3 regions of the Streptomyces sp. NPDC039480 genome follow, and region 1 is predicted to be linked to each of the others. Evidence: riboswitches for the same ligand, from Rfam matches in the RefSeq annotation. Region 1 holds a riboswitch; each other region holds the start of a gene.
The links. Region 1 has a riboswitch for cobalamin ahead of cobN (cobaltochelatase subunit CobN). Riboswitches for the same ligand answer to the same signal wherever they lie in the genome.

Region 1 (7,260 bases):
CCGGGGCCGAGCGGTGCAGGGGGACGGCGCCGTTCAGCTGGTCGGCCACCAGGCGGGCCGTCTGTTCGGCGCGGGGGAGCGGGCCGTGGTGGATGGTGGTGAGGGGCACGCTCCGGAGGCGCTCGCCGAGGAGGACCGCCTGTCTGAGGCCTCCCTGAGTCAGCCCGCTCTCGTCCGGCGTGGCCTCACCGTGCCGGGCGATGTAGAGGTGGCGCGTGCTGTGTGTGGGGTGCGGGGTGGTCGGGGGCGGTGTGGTCATGGCGCGGCGGTCCCTTTCCGATCTTCGGTGACGACTGGGGTGACGTGCGCGCGGTGTGACCGGTTCCGGGCGTCCCGGAACGTCGTACGTAGGGTGGCGGGAGTACGACAGACGAGGAGCGTGACATGACCGCCGCCGAACGGAACGCCTCCGCCCTGCGGGGCCTCGACGCCATCAAGGCGGAACTCGCCGATCTCTACCGGGATCTGCACGCCCACCCCGAGCTGTCCTTCGAGGAACACCGCACCGCCGCCGAGGTCGCCCGCCGCGCCGCCTCGTACGGATACGAGGTCACGACCGGCGTCGGCCGCACCGGTGTCGTCGCCGTCCTGGCGAACGGCGAGGGTCCGACCGTCCTGCTGCGCGCCGACTTCGACGCGCTGCCCGTGACGGAGCGCACCGGCCTTCCGTACGCGTCCGTCAACGAAGGCGTGATGCACGCCTGCGGCCACGACATGCACGTCACCTGTCTGCTGGGCGCGCTGCGGCTGCTCGCGGATGCCCGCGACGGCTGGTCGGGCAGGATCGTCGGGGTCTTCCAGCCCGCCGAGGAGATCGCGCAGGGCGCGCGGGCGATGGTCGAGGACGGTTTCTACGAGCGGTTCGGCGTCCCGGACGTCGTGCTCGGGCAGCATGTCGCGCCGCTTCCCGCCGGCATGATCGGGGCGCACTCCGGGCCGGCCTTCGCGGCGACCGACGCCCTGCGTGTACGGATGTTCGGCAAGGGGGCGCACGGCTCTCGCCCCGAGGCGTCGATCGACCCCGTGGTGATGGCCGCCGCGACCGTGATGCGGCTGCAGACCGTCGTGTCGCGGGAGATCGCGGGCGGCGAGACGGCCGTGGTCACCGTCGGCTCGCTGCAGGCGGGCACGAAGGACAACATCATCCCGGACGAGGCCGAGCTGAAGATCAACATCCGGACGTACACGCCCGAGGTCCGCAGGCGGGTCCTCGCCGCCGTCGAGCGCATCGTCAGGGGCGAGGCGGCCACGGCGGGGGCGGAGCGGGAGCCCGAGATCACGGAGATCGACTCGTTCCCCGTCCTCGACAACGACGCGGCCGCCGTCGAGAGGACGATGGCGGCGATCGGCGCGGTGCTCGGCGAGGACCGGATCCTCGATCCGGGCCCCGTGACCGGCAGCGAGGACGTCGGATACTTCGCGACCTGCGCCGATCGCGAAGTCCCGCTCTGCTACTGGCTGTTCGGCGGCGCCGACCCGGCGGAGGTGGTGGCCGCGCAGCAGGCCGGGACCTTCGAGCGCGACATCCCGTCCAACCACTCGCCGTTCTTCGCCCCGCTGGTCGAGCCGGCCGTCACCACCGGCGTCACGGCGCTGACGACGGCCGCACTCGCCTGGCTCGGGGGTTCAGAGGCAGACCCTCAGCCCTTGTCGCCGCCGTCCTCCAAGTCGCCCTCGGACTCCAGGTAGGCCTGCCGCAGCGCTTCGAGCACCGCCGGGTCCGGCTTGGCCCACATGCCGCGCGACTCCGCCTCCAGAAGGCGCTCCGCGATGCCGTGCAGGGCCCAGGGGTTGGCCTCCTGGAGGAACTGACGGTTCGTCGGGTCCAGGACGTACGTCTCCGTGAGCTTGTCGTACATCCAGTCGGCGACGACGCCCGTCGTGGCGTCGTACCCGAACAAGTAGTCCACGGTGGCGGCGAGTTCGAAGGCTCCCTTGTAGCCGTGGCGGCGCATCGCCTCGATCCACTTGGGGTTGACCACGCGGGCGCGGAAGACGCGGCTCGTCTCCTCCACCAGCGTGCGCGTGCGGACCGTCTCGGGGCGGGTCGAGTCGCCGATGTACGCCTCCGGGGCCGTGCCCCGCAGCGCGCGCACGGTCGCCACCATGCCGCCGTGGTACTGGAAGTAGTCGTCCGAGTCCGCGATGTCGTGCTCGCGGGTGTCCGTGTTCTTCGCGGCGACCGCGATGCGCTTGTACGCGGTCTCCATCTCGGCGCGCGCCGGGCGGCCTTCGAGCCCGCGGCCGTACGCGTAGCCGCCCCACACCGTGTACACCTCGGCGAGGTCCGCGTCGGTGCGCCAGTCGCGGGAGTCGATGAGCTGGAGCAGGCCCGCGCCGTACGTACCCGGACGCGAACCGAAGATGCGGGTGGTGGCCCGGCGCTCGTCGCCGTGCTCGGCCAGGTCGGCCTGGGCGTGGGCGCGTACGTAGTTCTGGTCGGCGGGCTCGTCGAGCGAGGCGGCGAGCCGCACCGCGTCGTCGAGCAGGCCGATGGTGTGCGGGAACGCGTCGCGGAAGAAGCCCGAGATGCGCAGCGTCACATCGATGCGGGGACGGCCCAGCTCCTCGTACGGGATGGCCTCCAGACCCGTGACGCGGCGCGACGCGTCGTCCCAGACCGGGCGGACGCCGAGCAGCGCCATGGCCTCGGCGACGTCGTCGCCCGCGGTGCGCATCGCGCTCGTGCCCCACAGGGAGAGGCCGACGGACGTGGGGTACTCGCCGTTGTCCGTCCTGTACCGCTCGATGAGGGAGTCGGCGAGGGCCTGGCCCGTCTCCCACGCGAGGCGGGACGGGACGGCCTTCGGGTCGACCGAGTAGAAGTTGCGGCCGGTCGGCAGGACGTTGACCAGGCCGCGCAGCGGGGAGCCCGAGGGGCCCGCCGGGACGAAGCCGCCGTTCAGGGCGTGGACGGAGTGGTCGAGCTCGGCGGTGGTGGCCGCGAGGCGCGGCACGACCTCGCGGGCCGCGAACTCCAGGACCGCGGCGACCTGTTCACCCTGGTCGCGGGGGACGGCGGCGAGGTCCCAGTCCGCGTCGTCCATCGCCTGGACCAGCGCGCGGGCCTGCTCCTCGGCCGCGTCGGCGGTGGTGCGCGTCGCCGCGGACTCGTCGAGACCGAGGGCTTCGCGCAGACCGGGCAGGGCGGTCGTGCCGCCCCAGATCTGGCGGGCCCGCAGGATCGCGAGGACGAGGTTGACGCGGTCACCGGCGGCCGGGGCGGTGCCGAGGACGTGCAGGCCGTCGCGGATCTGCGCGTCCTTGATCTCGCAGAGCCAGCCGTCGACGTGCAGCAGGAAGTCGTCGAAGCCGTCGTCGTCCGGACGGTCCTCGAGACCCAGGTCGTGGTCGAGCTTCGCGGCCTGGATGAGCGTCCAGATCTGCGCGCGGATCGCCGGAAGCTTCGCCGGGTCCATGGAGCTGATCTGCGCGTACTCGTCGAGGAGCTGCTCAAGGCGCGCGATGTCGCCGTAGGAGTCGGCGCGTGCCATCGGCGGCACCAGGTGGTCGATGAGCGTGGCGTGCACGCGGCGCTTGGCCTGGGTGCCCTCGCCCGGGTCGTTGACCAGGAAGGGGTAGATCAGCGGCAGGTCGCCGAGCGCGGCGTCGGGGCCGCAGGCGGCGGACAGGCCCGCGTTCTTGCCGGGCAGCCACTCCAGGTTGCCGTGCTTGCCGAGGTGGATCATCGCGTCGGCGCCGAAGCCGCCGTCCGCCGCGGACGCCGCGATCCAGCGGTACGCCGCCAGGTAGTGGTGCGACGGCGGCAGGTCCGGGTCGTGGTAGATCGCGATGGGGTTCTCGCCGAAGCCGCGCGGCGGCTGGATGAGGATGAGCAGGTTGCCGCGGCGCAGGGCGGCGAGCACGATGTCGCCCTCCGGGTCCCCGCCGTTGCCGACCCGCGAGCGGTCCAGGAACATCTCGCCGGGCGGCGGCCCCCAGTGCTGCTCGACCGAGTCCCGCAGCTCCTGCGGGAGCGTCGCGTACCACCGCTTGTAGTCGGCGGCCGGGATGCGCACCGGGTTGGCGGCGAGCTGCTCCTCGGTGAGCCAGTCCTGGTCGTGGCCGCCCGCGTCGATGAGCGCGCGGATCAGCTCGTCGCCGTCGCCGGAGACGAGGCCCGGGATGTCGGCCTCGGGACCGAAGTCGTAGCCCTCGGCGATGAGCCTGCGCAGGAGCGCGACGGCGGACGCGGGGGTGTCGAGGCCGACCGCGTTGCCGATGCGGGAGTGCTTGGTCGGGTACGCGGAAAGCACCAGCGCGAGGCGCTTGTCGGCGGCCGGGATGTGCTTCAGGCGCGCGTGCCGCACGGCGATGCCGGCGACCCGGGCCGCCCGCTCGGCGTCGGCCACGTACGCGGGAAGGCCGTCCTCGTCGATCTCCTTGAAGGAGAAGGGGACCGTGATGAGGCGCCCGTCGAACTCGGGCACCGCGATCTGGCTCGCGGCGTCCAGCGGCGAGACGCCCTCGTCGTTCTCCTCCCACGCGGAGCGCGACCCGGTCAGGCAGAGCGCCTGGAGGATCGGTACGTCGAGGCCGGTCAGCGCGCCCGCGTCCCACGACTCGTCGTCGCCGCCGGCCGACGCCTCGGCGGGCTTGGTGCCGCCCGCCGCGAGGACCGTCGTCACGATGGCGTCGGCGGCGCGCAGCTCGTCGATCAGCTCGGGCTCGGGGGCGCGCAGCGAAGCCACGTACAGCGGCATGGCGCGGGCGCCCGCGTCCTCGATCGCGCCGCACAGCGCGTCCACGAAGGCGGTGTTGCCGCTCATGTGGTGGGCGCGGTAGTAGAGCACCGCGACGGTCGGGCCGTCGGTGCCTTCCGTGCGGGCGGTGCGCTCCAGCGGGCCCCAGGAGGGGGCGGCGGCGGGCGGCTCGAAGCCGTGGCCGGTGAGCAGCACGGTGTCGGAGAGGAAGCGGGCCAGCTGCTCCAGGTTGGCGGGGCCGCCGTGCGCGAGGTAGGCGTGCGCCTCGGCGGCGATGCCGATCGGCACGGTCGACGAGGCCATCAACTGGGCGTCGGGCGCCTGTTCGCCGGTGAGCACGACGACCGGGAGGCCGGTGGCGATGAGCTGGTCCAGGCCGTCCTGCCAGGCGCGGACGCCGCCGAGGAGGCGTACGACGACGAGGTCGACGCCGTCGAGCAGGGCGGGCAGCCCGTCGAGGTCCAGGCGGGACGGGTTGGCGAACCGGTAGTCGACGGGGCCACCCGCCGCGCGGGCGCTGAGCAGGTCGGTGTCGGAGGTCGACAACAGCAGAAGCATGCGGGCGCAGGCCTTCCTCGGGGTGTCCGCGCCCCGGGTGGTCGTATGGACGGCAGGAGTTCCTGGCTCACCCCACGCGGGTGGGGCTCACAGTGGCGGGACCGCGCCGGATTCGCACCGGGCTTCCTCCCTCGGGTCCTGGTGGACCCACGCCGTCGCTGGCGTCGGCGGACCTGGAAGCCCGCCGCCTGCATAGTAAGTCCTGCCCGCCGCCGATGGGGCGGCCACCTGCCAGGACGGTCCGTCTCGGGAGGCGACCGGCCGGATCCGCGTGGGTATGCTCGCCGCCATGCCGCCCACCCGAGCACCATCCCCAGACCAGGGCGAATCCCTCATACGTGACCGGGGTGACGCCTGCCCCGGAGCCCTCCGTCTGCACCTCGCGGACGACGGGCGCCTCGCCCGACTCCGGCTGCCCGGGGGCCTTCTGACGGGGCATCAGGTAGCTGTGCTGGCAGCCGTGGCGGAGCGTCTGGCGGACGGGAACCTCAGCGTCACCTCACGCGGCAACATCGAGCTGCGCGGCCTCGGCGACGCGTGCGGCGGCGAACTCTCCCGGCTGCTCGCGGACGCCGGCCTGCTGCCCTCCGAGCGCCACGAGCGGGTGCGGAACGTGGTGGCGTCCCCGCTCGCGGGAACCGACGGACTCGGCCACGCCGACGTGCAGTTGTGGGCCCGCGAGCTGGACCGGCTCCTCTGCGCCGAGGAGTGGACGACGGCGCTCTCCGGCCGCTTCCTGTTCGCCCTCGACGACGGCCGCGGGGATGTGGCCGGGCTCGGCGGCGATGTGACCTTGATCGCAGAATCGGGCGGGACCGCGGTCGTACGTCTCGGGGGGCACGCCTTCCGGGTCGCCGGGGCCGACGCCCCGCGCGCCGCCCTCGCCGCCGCCGGGGCCTTCCTCGCCGCCGCGCGCGAGGCGGGCAACGGAGCCTGGCGGCTGCGCGAACTGCCCGAGGGCACGACCCCGGACCTGGCGGCAGCACTGGCCCGCGCCGACGTCACCGCCACACCCGCGGCTGCCGCTGCTACACCGGCCGACCTCACCGCTACACCCGCCGACCTCACCGCCACGCCCGTCGGTGGTGCCGTCACACCCGCTGATGGCGATGCCGCGCCCGCTGATGTCCCGCGGTCACCGGTTGCCGTGCTGTCCGCGGATGGCGGTGCCGCGCCTGCCGACGCCCGGCGGCTGCCGGTTGCCGTGCCGTCGGCTGATGGCGATGTCACGCTCGCCGGCGTCCCGCGGCTGCCGGACACCGCTTCGCCTGCGGATGGTGATGCTGCGCCTGCCGACGCCCGGCGGCTGCCGGTTGCCGCGCCGTCCGCTGATGGTGATGCCGCGCCCGCTGATGTCCCGCGGTCGCCGGTTGCCGTCACGCCCGCGGATGGTGATGCCGCGCCTGCCGACGCCCGGCGGCTGTCGGTCGGCGCGCCGACCGCTGATGGCGATGCCGCGCCCGCTGATGTCCCGCGGTCGCCGGTTGCCGTCACGCCCGCGGATGGTGATGCCGCGCCCGCTGATGTCCCGCGTCCGCCGGTTGCCGCGTCGGCCGCAGATGGCGATGCCGCGCCCGCCGGCACCCGGCGGCCGCCGAGTACCGCCCCGCCCGCCCCGGGCGTCGTCGGTCGCGCTGTGGTGGTCCACGCCCCCCTCGGCCGCGTGAGCGCCGCCCAGTGGCGGGCCCTTCTGCCGCTGCCCGCCGATGAGCTGCGGGTTACGCCCTGGCGCGGATTTGTGCTTCCCGGCTTCGCCGATGGGGTCGCGGCCCGCGAACGGCTGGCCGCGCTGGCCGGCGTCGGATACGTCACCGCACCCGACTCGCCCTGGCTGGGTGTCGGCGCCTGCACCGGACGCCCGGGCTGCGGCAAGTCCCTCGCCGACGTCCGCGGCGACGCCGTGCCCGGCACCGGCGGACTCCCCGTCCACTGGTCCGGCTGCGAGCGGCGCTGCGGGCACCCGCACGGCGACTGGGTCGACGTCCTCGCCACCGGCGAC
Region 2 (7,260 bases), on a different contig from region 1:
GTAGTAGCTGTAGAGGCTCTCCTTGTGCCCGGCCTTGTCCTTGAACGGGATGACCTTCAAGGACGGGTCCATGGTCTTGCGGCTCAGGACGCCCTTCATCTCCAGGAACGGCAGCAGCGACTCTTCGAGGTCGTTGCGGTACGTCGTGTTGTCCGCGTCGAAGACGGCGTACGCGCCCTTGTGGCCGTTCTCCGCGATGACCTTGCCGAGCTTCTTCGCGACGGGCTTCGGCCAGTGCGAAAGCTCACGGGCGGTGGCCCCGGAGGAGTCGGCGGCGGTCGCCTCGCTCGTCGGCCACAGCGCGCTGCCCGCGAGGACGGCGGCGGCCACCGCCCCCGTTGCACCGATGACGGCCAGCTTGCCCTTTGCCCGTACTGCCATGTCTCTACGTCCCTGCCGTTCCCTGAAAGCGATGCGCGGCCCCGTCCGGAGCGGCGCGCCATGCTATGGGCAGGGGCGCCCATTTCCCATGATCGAAGTCACCGGGGGCGGAGGGTATGGGGGCGGGCGACGGGGGTAGCGGTAGGGGACTCCGCGACGCGACCTGGCCATGCCCCGCATACTGGAACGCGTGGGTTCCCGTGAGTTCGTCCGGACCGTTCCACGGCTCGGCGGCATGGTCGTCTCCGCGACCGGCTACCGCACCGCGGGGCAGCGGCCCGCCCTGCACCGGGGCCTCCCGTCCCCGTATCTGACCCTGATCTTCTCGCTGGACGGGTCCATCGCCACCGGTAGCACCCCCGGTCAGGCCACGGGACCGGACGCGGCGCGCACCGACATCGTCGTGGGCGGCCTGCACCAGAGCCCCGCGTACGTCGTGCAGCCCGAGCACGAGGCGGGCATCCAGCTCGCCGTGCACCCCCTCGCGGCCCGCCCGCTCCTCGGTCTGCCCGCCGCGGAACTGGCCGGGCAGCTCGTCGTCGGCGGCACCGACGTCCTCGGCGACCGCGCCGCCGACATCCGCGAGCGCCTGTGCGAACTGGACCGCTGGGAGGACCGCTTCGCCCTGCTCGCCGGCTATCTGCGGCGGCGCGCGGCCGAGGACCGGGCCGCCGGGTCCGTACGCCCAGAGGTCGCCGAGGCCTGGGCGTGGCTGGCCAGGCACCGGGGCGCGGGCACCCTCGGCGGCCTGTCCCGGCACGTGGCGCTCAGCGAGCGCAGGCTGACCGCGCTGTTCCGCGCCGAGACCGGCCTGAGCCCCAAACAGGCCGCCCGCCTGATGCGTTTCCAGCACGCCAAGGCCGCCGTGGTCCGCGCCGTCGCGGCGGGCGGGCCGCCGGACCTCGCCCGGGTCGCCGCCGACACCGGCTACTACGACCACTCCCACCTCGTCCGCGACTTCCGGCAGTACACGGAGGCGAGCCCCACCCGCTGGCTGGCCGAAGAGTGCCGGAATATCCAAGCCGGGGCGCACGGGGCCGGCGAAGAGTGGGAGACATGAACACCGACACCACACCCGGCACGACATCCGAAACCAGCCCGCCGGCCCCCGCCATCTGGCCGGCCCTGCAGGCCCACGACGCCCCCGCGCTGATCGACTTCCTCGTCGGCACCGTCGGCTTCCTGCGCACCGCGGTCTACGAGGACGGCGGCCGCGTCGCCCACGCCCAGCTCGACTGGCCCGAGGGCGGCGGCATCATGCTCGGCTCGTACGACCCCGAGTCGGCCACCGAGGCCTGCGGGGAACCGGGCACGTCCGGCGCCTACGTCGTCACCGACCACGTGGACGCCCTGTACGCCCGCCTCACCGAGGCCGGCGTCAAGATCACCCGCGAGATCGAGGACAAGCCGTACGGCAGCCGCGAGTTCGGCATCGCGGACCCCGAGGGGAACCGCTGGTCCTTCGGCACCTACCGCGGTGAGCCGAGGCCCGCACCGGCCCACGGCGCGGACCGCCCCCGCGAAGGCGCGTGATAACTTGCGCAAGCCAGTCAAACCCACACTTGGGCCAGGGAATCCGGTGCGAATCCGGAACTGACGCGCAGCGGTGAGGGGGACGGGCGGGGCCACGGCCACTGGGCGTTCCAGGACGCCCGGGAAGGCGCCCCGCCCGGTCGATCCCGAGTCCGAAGACCTGCTGGCGCCTCCGCTCGCACACCGGGCGACGGAGGTCGTGACGCAGGCCAGGCTCCGCGTATGAGCCGCGAGACCCAAGGGATCACGTGTCCTCGACAGCCCGTATATGCCGTACAGCCCGTATATCCGCTCTGTCCGCCCTGCTCTGTGCCGGCACGCTCACGCTCACCGCGTGCGGCGGCGGCTCCGCGGAGAAATCGGCGGGCGAGAGCGCCGACGGCTATCCGGTGACGGTCGCCTCCTGCGGCAAGGAGGCGAAGGTCGACGCGCCGCCCCGGCGGGCCGTCTCCCTCGACCAGGGTTCCACGGAGATCCTCCTCTCCCTCGGCCTCGCCGACCGCATGGTCGGCACCGGCACCTGGACCGACCCGGTCCTGAAGAACCTGGAGAAGGACAACGCGAAGGTGGAGCGGCTCGCCGACCGCTACCCGGCGCTGGAGAAGGTCCTCTCCAAGGAGCCCGACTTCGTCAGCGCCTCCTTCCTCTACACGGTCGGCAAGGGCGGCGTCGCCGACCGCACGAAGTTCACCGAACTCGGCGTCCCCGTCTACGTCTCGCCCACCGACTGCGCGGGCAAGGACAACGACAGCGGCGGCGACGGCAAACGCGTCAAGACCCTCACCATGGACACCGTCTACAAAGAGGTGCGTGACCTGGCGAAGGTCTTCGACGTCGAGAAGCGCGGCGAGAAGCTGGTCTCGGACCTGAAGGGCAGGGTCGCCAAGGCCACGGAGGACATCGACGAGGCGGCCGCCTCCGACGTGACGCTCCTGTACTGGTTCGCCAACTCCGACGCCCCGTACATGGCGGGCTGCTGCGGTGCGCCCGGCATCATCACCCGCGAACTCGGTGCGAAGAACGTCTTCGACGACACCCGCGAAGAGTGGCCCCAGATCAACTGGGAAACCGTCGCCGACCGCGACCCCGACGTCCTCGTCATCGGCGACCTCACGCGCAAGTCGCAGTCGGCGGAGAGCGCGGCGGCGAAGATCAAGTTCCTGGAGTCCAACCCGGCGACGAAGAACCTGACCGCCGTGAAGAAGAAGCGGTACGTCCTCCTCAGCGGCCAGGCCATGAACCCGACGATCCGCACGGTCGACGGCATCGAACAGGTCGCAGCGGGCCTGCGGAAATTCGGACTCGTCAAGTGAGGGAGGCAGCACCGGGCAGGGACACGGTCCCCGCACCTGTTCTCCCCGTGGATGCCCCCGACCCCGTCGCCCCCTCCGTGCGGCACGGTCTGCGGATCGGGCTTCTCTGGGTGGGCGGGGTCGCCGCGCTCGTGCTGTCCGTTTCCGTGGCCGTCACCATCGGGCCCGCGGACATCTCCGTGCCGGACGTGTGGGCGGCCGTCGTCGCGCACCTCGGGTGGGGCGAGAGTCCGCTCACCCCGATCAGGGACGGCATCGTCTGGAACCTGCGGATGCCGCGCACCCTGCTCGCCGCGGTCTGCGGCGCGGGCCTCGCGGTCTGCGGGGCGGTCATGCAGTCGCTGCTCCGCAACCCCCTCGCCGACCCGTTCGTGCTCGGGGTGTCGTCCGGGGCGTCCACCGGAGCGGTCGCGGTCGTCGTGCTCGGCGTCGGCGGGGGAGTGGTGTCGGTCTCGGCGGGCGCCTTCGTGGGCGCGCTCTGCTCCTTCGCGCTGGTCCTGCTCCTGAGTCACACCCTCGGAGACACGACGGACCGGGTCGTGCTGTCGGGCGTGGCGGCCATGCAGCTGTTCTCCGCGCTGACGTCGTTCGTCGTCCTCACGACGGGCGACGCGGAGACCACCCGCGGCATCCTCTTCTGGCTCCTCGGCTCCCTCAGCGGGACCGGCTGGACGGACGTCTGGCTGTGCGGCGCGGTGCTCGCGGTGACACTGGTCGTCTGCCTGGGCCACGCCCGCACGCTCGACGCCTTCGCGTTCGGCCCGGAGGCCGCGGCGGCGCTGGGCGTCCGGGTGGCCCGCACCCGGCTCGTCCTGCTCTGCACGACCGCGCTCCTGACCGCCGCCCTGGTCAGCTCGGCGGGTGCCATCGGCTTCGTCGGCCTCGTCCTGCCGCACGCGGCCCGCGCGGTCGTCGGCTCCGGCCACGCCCGACTGCTCCCGGTCACCGCGCTCGCCGGCGCGGTGTTCCTGGTCTGGGTGGACACGCTGGCCCGCACGGCACTGGATCCCCAGGAGGTCCCGGTCGGCGTGGTGACCTCGCTCATCGGCGTACCGGCGTTCGTGGCCGTGCTGTACCGGACACGGAGGACGTCATGACGTACGACGTGATGGTGCCGGACGCCTCGGGTGGCGCGGGCGCGCCGGACGGCACGGGCGCCCCGGATGCACCTGACGCCCCCGGCCTGCGTGCCGAGCGGGTCTCCCGTGAGGCGGGCGGGCGGCTCGTCGTCGACGGCGTCAGCCTCGCGCCGCCCGACGGCGCCATGGTGGGGCTCCTCGGCCCCAACGGATCCGGCAAGTCCACGCTCCTGCGCCTCCTCGCGGGCGTCCTCGCCCCGGCCTCCGGAGTGGTCACCCTGGACGGCCGCCCGCTGTCCGACACGGGCCGCCGCGAGGTGGCGCGCCGGATCGCCGTGGTCGAGCAACACGCCTCGACGCAGGTCGAGTTGACCGTACGAGATGTCGTACGCCTGGGCCGCATCCCGCACCGCCGCGCGTGGTCGGCCCCCACGGCCCACGACGAGCGGGCCGTGCGCGATGCCCTGACGCGCACCGGGCTCGCCGAGCGCGCGGGGCAGGCCTGGCACACGCTCTCCGGCGGCGAGCGCCAACGCGTCCAGATCGCCCGCGCGCTGGCCCAGGAACCCCGCGAGCTCCTCCTCGACGAGCCGACCAACCACCTGGACATCCAGCACCAGTTGGACCTGCTGTCCCTGGTGGCGGAACTCCCCGTCACCAGCGTGATCGCGCTGCACGACCTCAACCTGGCGGCCATGTTCTGCGACCACCTGCTGGTCCTGAAGGACGGCACGGCGTACGCGGCGGGCACCCCGGCCGAGGTGATCACCGAGGAGCTGATCGCCGAGGTGTACGGGGTGCGGGCGGTGGTGACGCCGGGGGAGGGCGGCGTTTCCGAGGGGGGCCTTCGGGAAGGGGGCTTTCGGGACGGGGGTCTTCCCGAGGGGAGTCTTCCTGAGGGGGGCCGGCCTTCGGTGCGGTTCCTCCGCGGCTGAGGTGACCCCCGGTTTTCCCGGGGGTTCGCCCGTCGGGCGTCGCGTCGCGTCGCTCACTCCTCCGGCGCCCCGATGGGACGCACGTGCCGCAGCAACGCCATCGTGAGCCCGGCGAGCGCCGCCAGCAGCGCGGCGCTGATCAGGGCGACCGTGCCGAGCCCCGTGGCGAAGGCGTCCCGGGCGGCGCCGAGCAGCGCCTCGGCCGCACGCCCGTCCGGCAGCCCGTCCAGCTGCCCGTCGGCCGCGCCCCGCACCGCCGCGAGCCCCTCGCGCGCCGCGTCGGCGGTCTCCTGCGGAACGGCGTCCAAGGCGTCCGCGTCCGCCAGTTGCCCGCGGTAGACGGCCGTACCGACGCTGCCGAGGACGGCGACACCGAGCGCCGAGCCGAGTTCGGCACCGGTCTCGGACACCGAGGCCGCCGCCCCGGCACGCTCCGGCGGCGCCGACCCCACGATCATGTTCGTACCGAGCACCATCAGCGGCCCGAAGCCGAGCGTGACCACCGTGCTGCCGATGACGAGCGGTGCGAGCCCCGACGACGCGTCGACGCGCGAGATCAGCGCGAAGCCGACGCTCGCGACGAGCAGCCCGCCCGCGATGACCCGGGCGGGCCGCACGCGGCGTGCGATCCGCGGGGCGAGGCCGAGACCGGCGAACGTACCGGCGACGAACGGAATCATCCACAGCCCGGCGCGGACCGGCGAGAGCCCCTCGACCAGTTGCAGGTACTGCGTGAAGAACAGGGTCAGGGAGTGCAGGGTGATCATGCCGAGCAGGAACACGACGAGCGCCCCGCTGAACGCGCGCTCGGCGAAGAGCCGCAGGTCGAGAAGTGGATCGGCGAGCCGCCGCTGACGCAGCACGAAGATCCGGCCGAGGACGAGCCCGGCAGCGACGAAAGCGAGCGGAAGCGGCTCGGCGCCGTCCCGCGCCACCTCCTTGAGTCCGTGCACCACCGGCAGGATCGCGGCAAGCGACAGCAGCACGCTGAGCGGATCGAGGCGCCCGGGCGAGGAGGCGCGGTGCTCGGGCAGCAGCACGGGCGCGCAGATCAGGAGCAGCGCCATCACGGGCACACCGAGCAGGAAGACGGAACCCCACCAGAACCGCTCCAGCATCAGACCGCCCACGACCGGGCCGATGACCGCACCCACCGAGAAGGCCATCATCCACAGCCCGAACGCCCCGGCCCGCTGCGCGGGCTGCCGGAACATGGTGCTGATCAGCGACATCGTCGAGGGCAGCACCGAAGCCCCCGCGACACCGAGCAACGCCCGCGCGGCGATGAGCAGTTCGGCACTGGGAGCGAACGCGGCCAGCACGGAAGCCGCGCTGAACGCGGCGGCGCCGACCATCAGCAGGCGACGCCGCCCGATGCGGTCGCCGAGCGTGCCCATGGTGACGAGGAAGCCCGCGAGCATGAACGGGTACATGTCGGCGATCCACAGCGACTGCGTGCTGTCGGCGTGGAGATCGGCGCCGAGGGTGGGCAGCGCCATGTAGAGGACGGTGACGTCCATGGAGAGCAGGAGCGCGGGGAACGCGAGGACGGCGAGACCGATCCACTCGCGGGGCCCTGCGGGGGGTAGGGCGGACGGGTCGGGCGCCGCCGAGGCAGTAGAAGCTGAGGAAGTGGACATGCCGTCAGGCTGGGCGGCAGGGGTTCCGGAAAGGTTCTGGAAGGGTTCCGGAGGGGGCCGGCGGGGTTCCGGTGGAGAGCGGCCGACTCGGAAGGCAGGAGGCAAGAGCTCTGAGCTCAGAGCTCAGAGCTCAGAGTCCCGGAGTGATCAATTCCGGCCAGGCTGGACTACGTTGGGTGCCATGCGCTTCGCGATACTCGGCCCCCTGGAGGTGTGGACGGCCGACGGCAGACGGGTCTCCGTACCCGAGGCGAAGGTGCGCGCGCTCCTCGCCGACCTGCTGATCCGCGAGGGCCGCCCCGCCCCGGCCGACCGGCTCGTCGACGATCTCTGGGGCCAGGACCTGCCGGCCCGCCCGACCGGGACCCTGCGCAGCAAG
Region 3 (7,260 bases), on a different contig from region 1:
GGGTGGGCCGGTCGGCGAGCGCGGTGATGTCGAGGGCGGCGAGCGCCTCGGCGACCCGGTCCCGGACCTCGGCGTCGGGCAGGCCGAGGTTCAAGGGGCCGAAGGAGACGTCCTGTTCGACCGAGGCGGCGAACAGCTGGTCGTCGGGGTCCTGCACCACGAGCTGCACGGTCGTACGCAGCCGGGTCAGGCCCTTCCGGTGGTACGTCACGGGGACGCCCTCGACCGTCAACTCGCCGGAGGCGGGCCGCAGTCCGCCGCTGAGCAGTCGCATGAGGGTGGTCTTGCCGCTGCCGTTGCGTCCGAGCAGGGCGAGGGCACGGCCCTCGACGACGTCGAAGTCGAGGCCGCTGAGCACGGTGGGCCCGTCCTCGTACGCGTAGGACACCGCGCGCAGAGCGACCACGGCCTCGCTCATGGCGCTCGCGCCGCCCCCGGCGCTCGTGGCACTCGTGGCGCTCATGGAAGGAACCTTTCCAGTACGAGGGTCAGGGCCACCAGGCCCACGAGAAGTGCCGCGCCCGCGGCCAGGAAGGGCCGGGAGATCCGGGCCTCGGGCACGAGGACGCGCAGGGTGCCGTCGTAGCCGCGCCCGGCGAGCCCGGCCTGCAGCCGGCTCGCCCGGTCGAAGGCGCGCACGAACGCGGTGGCGCCGAGACCGGCGAGGGAGCGCCAGGTGGCAGCGCGGGTAGTGTGGCCGAGCCGGGCGGCCTGCGCCTGCCGGATCCGGCTCATGGAGTCCAGGAGCAGGAAGCTCATGCGGTACGTGACGAGTGCCACGTCCACGACCGGCGCGGGCACCCCCGCCTTCACCAGGCGGGGCAGCAGGTCCGACATGGGCGTGGTGAAGGCGAACAGGAGGACGCCGAGCGAGGCCGCGGAGGTCCGCAGAAGCAGACCGCCCGCGCGCGCCGGGCCGCCGTCCGCGAACGCCACGAACCCGTCCGGGCCGCCGACCTGGACGAGCAGGGTCAGGGCGCCGGTCACGCAGAAGCCGAGCGGCACACGGTAGGCGCGCCACAGTTTGCCGGGCGGCACGCCCGCCGGGCCGAGCAGCAGGGCGAGCGCGGCGACCAGCACCAGGACGGCGCCCGGCCAGGGCGGCAGCGAGATGGCCAGGACGGTGAGGCCGAGACCGAGCACGGCCTTGTCCACGGGATGCCGGCGGCGCCAGCGACTGCTGTGCGCCGCCGCGTCGATGGGCAGCACGCCGGGTCAGACCCGCTCGGTCCCGGACCGGGGGCCGTCCACGTCGACCGGCTCACCGGAGCCGGTCGACGTGGACGGCCCCACTGCTTCCGTCCCCGCTGCTTCTGGTCGCGTCGCTTCGTCCCGTGCCTGTTCCGCGCCCTGGCGGCGGCCCTTGCGCAGCCCGAAGTAGTACGCGAGGACGCCCGCGCCGATGGCCGCCTGCAGGGCGAACAGCGCCGACTCGACTTCCCCGGACGGGGGTTCGTACAGCGGCGAGAACCATGGATCATAGTCCGGGTCGATCTCGGTGATCGCCGTCTCGGCCTGGGCGTCGGCGCCGGCGAACGGCTCTTCCTCGTCGTCGCCGAGACCGAGCGCCAGGGGAAGGACCGCGAGCGCGGCGACGATGAGGAGCAGCAGTGTGTTGATCTTCGCGTTCCGGCTCATCAGGCGCTGGCCCCCGTCTCGGTCTTCTTCGTCGTGTCCGCCTTCTTCGCGGTGTCCGCCTGCTTGCGCTGCAGCAGTACGCCGAGGCGGGTCAGTTCGCCCTTGCTGGACTGCACGAGCAGACGCATCACCAGGACGGTGAGCAGGCCTTCGCTGACGGCCAGGGGGATCTGCGTGACGGCGAAGATGCCGCCGAACTTGCCCAGGGCGCCCAGGAAACCGCTGCCGGGGTCGGGGAACGCGAGGGCCAGCTGGACGCTGGTGACGCAGTACGTGGTCAGGTCGGCGACGAATGCCCCGAAGAACACGGTGACCATGAGCGGCACGTCGTACCGCCTCAGGAGCCGGTAGACCGCGTAACCCGCCCAGGGGCCGATGATCGCCATGGAGAACACGTTGGCGCCCAGGGTGGTGAGTCCGCCGTGGGCGAGCAGCAGGGCCTGGAAGAGCAGGGTGATGGTGCCGAGCACCGTCATGATCGGTGGCCGGAACAGGATCGCCCCGAGCCCGGTCCCCGTCGGGTGCGAGCAACTGCCCGTCACCGAGGGGATTTTCAACGCGGAAAGGACAAACGTGAAGGCCCCGGAGGCACCGAGGAGCAGCGTGCTCTCCGGGTGTTCCTTGACTTCACGGGTCAGGGAGCGGACTCCGTGGACGACGAACGGCGCGGACGCTACGCCCCAGGCGATCGCGTGCGCCGGCGGGAGGAAACCCTCGGCTATGTGCATGGCTCAGCAGACCCTCTCCAGCACCTCGTGGATGGACAACGTGCCTTGGCCGGTCTCCTGGCTGACGGGTCGTACCGACCGGACTCCGCCTTCCCGGGTACGTGTGCACCCAGTGGCTGCCGCGAGGGCTGGAGCCGGACTTCCCGATCACAGTGGCGAGGGCCGCACCGGCATCACACCGGATTTCCCGAGCACCAAGGCGTGGTGACACTAGTGCGCAAAGATCTGCCTGACAACTTGCACGCGGGTCGCGCCGGTGGCACACCCGAGCGCACACCACCACCGCGTACGCCCCTGCTCAGAGGCTGTCCGCCCGGTCAGAAGAATTCGTCGAGCAGCCGGTAGAAGTCCAGCTTCTCCTTGTCGGCCGCGGTCGCCGTCTGCTCCTCGTACCGCCGCAGGAACCGTTCGGCGTACTCGGGTCCGAACCAGGGGTCTTCCTCGTGCGCCAACTCCCTTACGAGTATGGCGAGATCGGTGTGCCGGTCCGCCCTGCCGAGGCGGACGACGTCGATGACTCCGGTGACGCGGCAGGTGTCGGGGTCGAGGAGGACGTTCTCCGGGGTGAGGTCGCCGTGGGTGACGACCAGGTCCTCCGCCGCCGGGCGGGTGCGGCGCAGTTCGTCGAGGAGGCGCTGCCCGGTCCATCCGGCGCGCTCCTCGTCGAGATCGTCCAGGTCCAGCAGGCCTTCGGCGACGTGGTGTGCGGCCTGCTCCATGGTGACCGGCAGGGAGCGGTCGAACGGGCAGTCCTCCAGGGGCAGTCGGTGCAGGGCTCCGGCGAGGTCGGCGAGCGACTCGGCCACGGCGTACCGCTGCTCCGCAGGCCACTCGTCGGCGGCCGGTCTGCCGGGCACCGCCTCGGTCACCAGCCACGCCGTGCGGTCGTCGGCGCCCCGCTCGACGATGCGCGGCACCGGGATGCCCCGCCCGGCGAGCCAGGCGAGGCGGTCGGCCTCGCCCTGCAGGTCGGAGGGTGATCCGTCGTGCGTGACGGGGGCGGTCTTCACGTACAACTCGGGTTTGCCCGCGTCCGCTCCGGTGAGGCGGTGCACCCCGGCGCCCGATGCGCCGTTCGTCGCGCGGGTCCAGCGGTATGCGGCGTACCTCTGTCTCAGATCGCTGCTCATGATCGGCATCATGGCAGCGACTTCCTGCGGGGCCCACTTGATATTTCGGAGGGGGTGTTGATCCGTTGCCGGTGCGAACTTTGTCAGTTTGCGTGGGGGGTGACTCCCTGCAGGCTGCAGAGCCCAGGCCGTCCCACCCCACACTGATCGCCACGGCGACATTCGCCGTGGGCGCGCCCCTCATTACGCGGGCACCCCTCGGAGTGCCTCGCCATCGTCCACGTGGAGCGGTCGGAGGCAGCAAGAGCCGCCTAAGGGGCGTGCACTTCAGCAAACTGCCACGGACGAACAGACCGGTGCGGTGCGGCGCGCGTCCCGCCTCGCGCGAGGATGTCGACGGCACGGTGGTGCCGTACATCGGTCTCTGCGGGCCGTTGCTGGCGCCTCGGTTCATCTGCCCTGGAGCCGGGCTGCGGCTTCTCTGATCGTCGGCATCTCGGCGGTCAGGGACGCTCCGGGGCAGGACGTGGCGTAGCCGTCCTTGTGGGCCGCGATCGTGTGGAAGACCGCGTCGGTCCCTGCCGCGAACCGGCTCCGGCTGTTGGTGGAGACCAGCCGCGCCGAACCGCGCGGGTCGACGCCCGAGAGGCCGAGCTTCCAGGCGGCGAGCGCGGCGATGGCGTCGGTCATCGCCTTGGGCACCGGAGTCCCCGCCGTGAATGTGCCGATCGCCGCCACGCCCGTCGAGCCCCGGTTGAAGCCCTGCGCGTGCGCCCCGACGACGGGCCTGTCGGTGCCGCCCGCGCGCCCCTCGTAGAGCGTGCCGCAGCGGTCCACGAGGAAGTTGTAGCCGATGTCGTCCCAGTCCCTGTCCGCCTCCTGGCCGGTGTAGAGCGAGCGGATGATGCGTGGGACGTCGTCGCAGTCGTAGCCGTTCGGGGAGTCGGTGTGGTGGATGAAGACGGCCTCGACCCGGTCCGCGTAACGGGCGGGCGGCGGGGTGGCTGTCCCCGGCGCCAGCCAGGCCGTGCGGGGCAGGATGCGTGGGGGCGCCGCGCGGAACGCCGCGTACGACGAGGGCACCTGGCGCGCGGGCCGAGCGGCGGCGGGCATGACGGAGCGATGTCCCGGGGCGGTCGCCCGGAGGGAGGTTCCGTCGTCGCCGGCGGGCACCACGGGATCGATGCCGGCCGCGCACACCAGCAGCGCTACGACGGCCGCCGCACCGGGCAGCACCCCCAGTGCCCCACGCAGGGCGCTCGGCAGCACAACCTTCGGCAAGTGCATCCCGGGCTGCGCGAGGGCGCTCGGCACACGCGCCCCTGCCCGCGTGAGGGCGTTCGGCACGCACGAACCGGATGCCGCGAGGGGGTTCGGCCCGCGCGACCCGGACCTCACGAAGACGCTCCGCACCCGCGACCCGAACCGCACGAAGACATTCCGCACGCGCGACCTGGACCGCGCAAGGACGTTCCACACGCGCGAACCGGACCGTGCGAAGACATCCCGCACCCGCGACCTGGACCGCACAAGGACGTTCCGCACGCACGAACCAGACCGCTCGAAGACGCTCCGCACGCACGACCCGGACCGCACGAAGACATTCCGCACCCGCGACCCGGACCGCGCGCGAGCGTTCGGCACGCGTGACCGGGACCGCCTGGAGAAGACACGCATGGTGTCACCCTCCGACCGGCCGGCAAGCAGCGCGCTACCGGCTGCGGCAGTCGGCGCAACCGGCGGGCGGCCCGTCCGCGGACGGGGGAGAAGGGCCGGGCGGGCCCCCGGCAGCGGACGCGGGGGAACGAACCGGAATGGCCAGCCCGGACACTTTTCCCCCAGCGGCGACGCGAGGGGGGAGGGAGAGAACCGGGCGGCCCCCGGCGGATGCGAGCGAACGAACCGGGTGGACCAGCTCGGACGCTTCTCCCCCAGCGGCTACGCGGGGGGGGGGAAGAACCGGACGGCCCCCGGCAGCGGACGCGGGGCGAACGAACCGGGATGGCCAGCTCGGACTCTTCTCTCCAGCGGCTACGCGGGGGGGGGGGAAGAACCGGGCGGCCCCCCGCCGACGGACGCAGGGCGAACGAACCGAGTAGACCAGCCCGGACGCTTCTCCCCCGGCGGCGGACGCGGGTGGAAGAGAGCCGGGCGGTCCCCCGGCGGGGACGCGGGGAAAAGAACCGGGCGCCCCCCCCGGCAGCCACGCGGGGAAAAAGAACCGGGCGGACCGGCCAGGACGCCCCCGTCAGTGGGAGTGTCCCGGCCGGCCCGCCCGTGCGGCGGGGGCGGGGTGTGTCAGCGGCCCACGCGGGCCAGCTCCCGGTCCGTCTCCGCGTCCGGCGCCCCCGTGTCGCCGAGGTTCCTGTGGAGCTTCTCGCCCTCCACGTCCACGTTCGGCAGCGCCTTGTCCAGCCAGCGCGGCAGCCACCAGGCGGACTTGCCGAGCAGGGCGAGGACGGCGGGCACGATCGCCATGCGGACGACGAACGCGTCGAAGAGGACGGCGACGGCCAGGCCGAAGCCCATCATCTTGATCATGTCGTCGTTCTCCATGATGAAGCCGGAGAAGACGCTGATCATGATGACCGCGGCCGCGGCCACGACCCGCCCACCGTGGGTGAAGCCGGTGACGACCGACTCGCCCGGGCGCGCCCCATGGACGTACGCCTCGCGCATGCGGGTCACGAGGAAGACCTCGTAGTCCATCGCCAGGCCGAAGACCACGCCGATCATGAAGATCGGCATCATGCTCATGATCGGGCCCGGCTGGTCGACGCCCACGACGTCCGCGAGCCAGCCCCACTGGAAGACCGCGACGACGGCGCCGAGCGCGGCGGCCACCGAGAGCAGGAAGCCGAGCGCCGCCTTGAGCGGGACCAGGACCGAGCGGAAGACCAGCATCAGGAGCAGGAACGCCAGGCCGACGACGAGGCCGAGGTAGGGCAGGAGCGCGTCGTCCAGGGTCTGCGAGAAGTCGATGGTCATCGCGGTCTGGCCGGTGACCAGGATCTCGGAGCCGGTGTCGGAGCCGATGCCGTCGGCGGTCGAGCGGATCGTCTTGACCAGTTCTTCGGTCTCGTGGTCGCTCGGCCCGGTCTCCGGGACGACGTTCATGATCGCGGTGTCCCCGGCCTTGTTGGGCTGGGCGGGCGTCACCGCGGCGACGCCGTCGATCTTGGCGAGCGAGTCGCCGACGGTCTTGGCGGCTCCCGCCACGTCGGCGTCCTTGCTGATGGTGACCATCAGCGGGCCGTTGAAGCCGGCGCCGAAGGACTCCGACAGCATGTCGTACGCCTTGCGCTGGGTGGTGTCCGGCGCGGACGAACCCTCGTCGGGCAGGCCGAGCTCGAGGCTGGCGGCCGGGACGGCCACGGTACCGAGGCCGACGACGGCGACGAGGAGCACGGCGAGCGGGTGGCGCAGCACGAAGCGCGCCCAGCGGGTGCCGAGCTTCGGCTTGGCGTTCGGGTCCTGGAGCTCGCTCGCGGACTTCTTGCGGTCCTTGCGGCGCAGCACCTTGCGGCCCGCGAAGCCGAGCAGCGCGGGGATCATGGTGAGCGCGATGAGGACGGCGATCACGACGGTGGCCGCCGCGGCCAGACCCATCTTGGTGAGGATCGGGATGTTGACGATCGCGAGGCCCGAGAGGGCGACGACGACGGTGAGGCCCGCGAACACGACGGCGGAGCCCGCGGTTCCAGTGGCCCGGCCCGCCGCTTCCTCCGGTTCGCGGCCCTCGGCTATCTCCGCGCGGTAGCGGGAGACGATGAAGAGGGCGTAGTCGATGCCGACGGCGAGGCCGATCATCATCGCGAGCGTGG

Region 2: linked by a shared signal. The riboswitch ahead of ACZ56E_RS18870 (ABC transporter substrate-binding protein) and the one ahead of cobN (cobaltochelatase subunit CobN) in region 1 are both predicted to bind cobalamin.
Region 3: linked by a shared signal. The riboswitch ahead of ACZ56E_RS11510 (energy-coupling factor ABC transporter permease) and the one ahead of cobN (cobaltochelatase subunit CobN) in region 1 are both predicted to bind cobalamin.

The regions. Positions count from the first base shown of each region.
Region 1 covers NZ_JBVITX010000004.1:212,888-220,147, forward strand. The annotation lists gene ACZ56E_RS14920 (histidine phosphatase family protein) at 1-259, opposite strand, end outside; gene ACZ56E_RS14925 (amidohydrolase) at 385-1,689, shown strand; gene cobN (cobaltochelatase subunit CobN) at 1,641-5,261, opposite strand; cobalamin riboswitch at 5,303-5,426, opposite strand; gene ACZ56E_RS14935 (cobalamin biosynthesis protein CobG) at 5,551-7,260, shown strand, end outside.
Region 2 covers NZ_JBVITX010000005.1:432,366-439,625, forward strand. The annotation lists gene ACZ56E_RS18855 (haloacid dehalogenase-like hydrolase) at 1-381, opposite strand, end outside; gene ACZ56E_RS18860 (AraC family transcriptional regulator) at 572-1,441, shown strand; gene ACZ56E_RS18865 (VOC family protein) at 1,438-1,914, shown strand; cobalamin riboswitch at 1,912-2,096, shown strand; gene ACZ56E_RS18870 (ABC transporter substrate-binding protein) at 2,163-3,227, shown strand; gene ACZ56E_RS18875 (FecCD family ABC transporter permease) at 3,275-4,324, shown strand; gene ACZ56E_RS18880 (ABC transporter ATP-binding protein) at 4,336-5,241, shown strand; gene ACZ56E_RS18885 (MFS transporter) at 5,295-6,881, opposite strand; gene ACZ56E_RS18890 (AfsR/SARP family transcriptional regulator) at 7,063-7,260, shown strand, end outside.
Region 3 covers NZ_JBVITX010000003.1:186,107-193,366, forward strand. The annotation lists gene ACZ56E_RS11495 (energy-coupling factor ABC transporter ATP-binding protein) at 1-418, opposite strand, end outside; gene cbiQ (cobalt ECF transporter T component CbiQ) at 460-1,209, opposite strand; gene ACZ56E_RS11505 (energy-coupling factor ABC transporter substrate-binding protein) at 1,216-1,638, opposite strand; gene ACZ56E_RS11510 (energy-coupling factor ABC transporter permease) at 1,638-2,366, opposite strand; cobalamin riboswitch at 2,397-2,580, opposite strand; gene ACZ56E_RS11515 (APH(3') family aminoglycoside O-phosphotransferase) at 2,684-3,505, opposite strand; gene ACZ56E_RS11520 (peptidoglycan recognition protein family protein) at 3,887-4,723, opposite strand; gene ACZ56E_RS11525 (MMPL family transporter) at 5,735-7,260, opposite strand, start outside.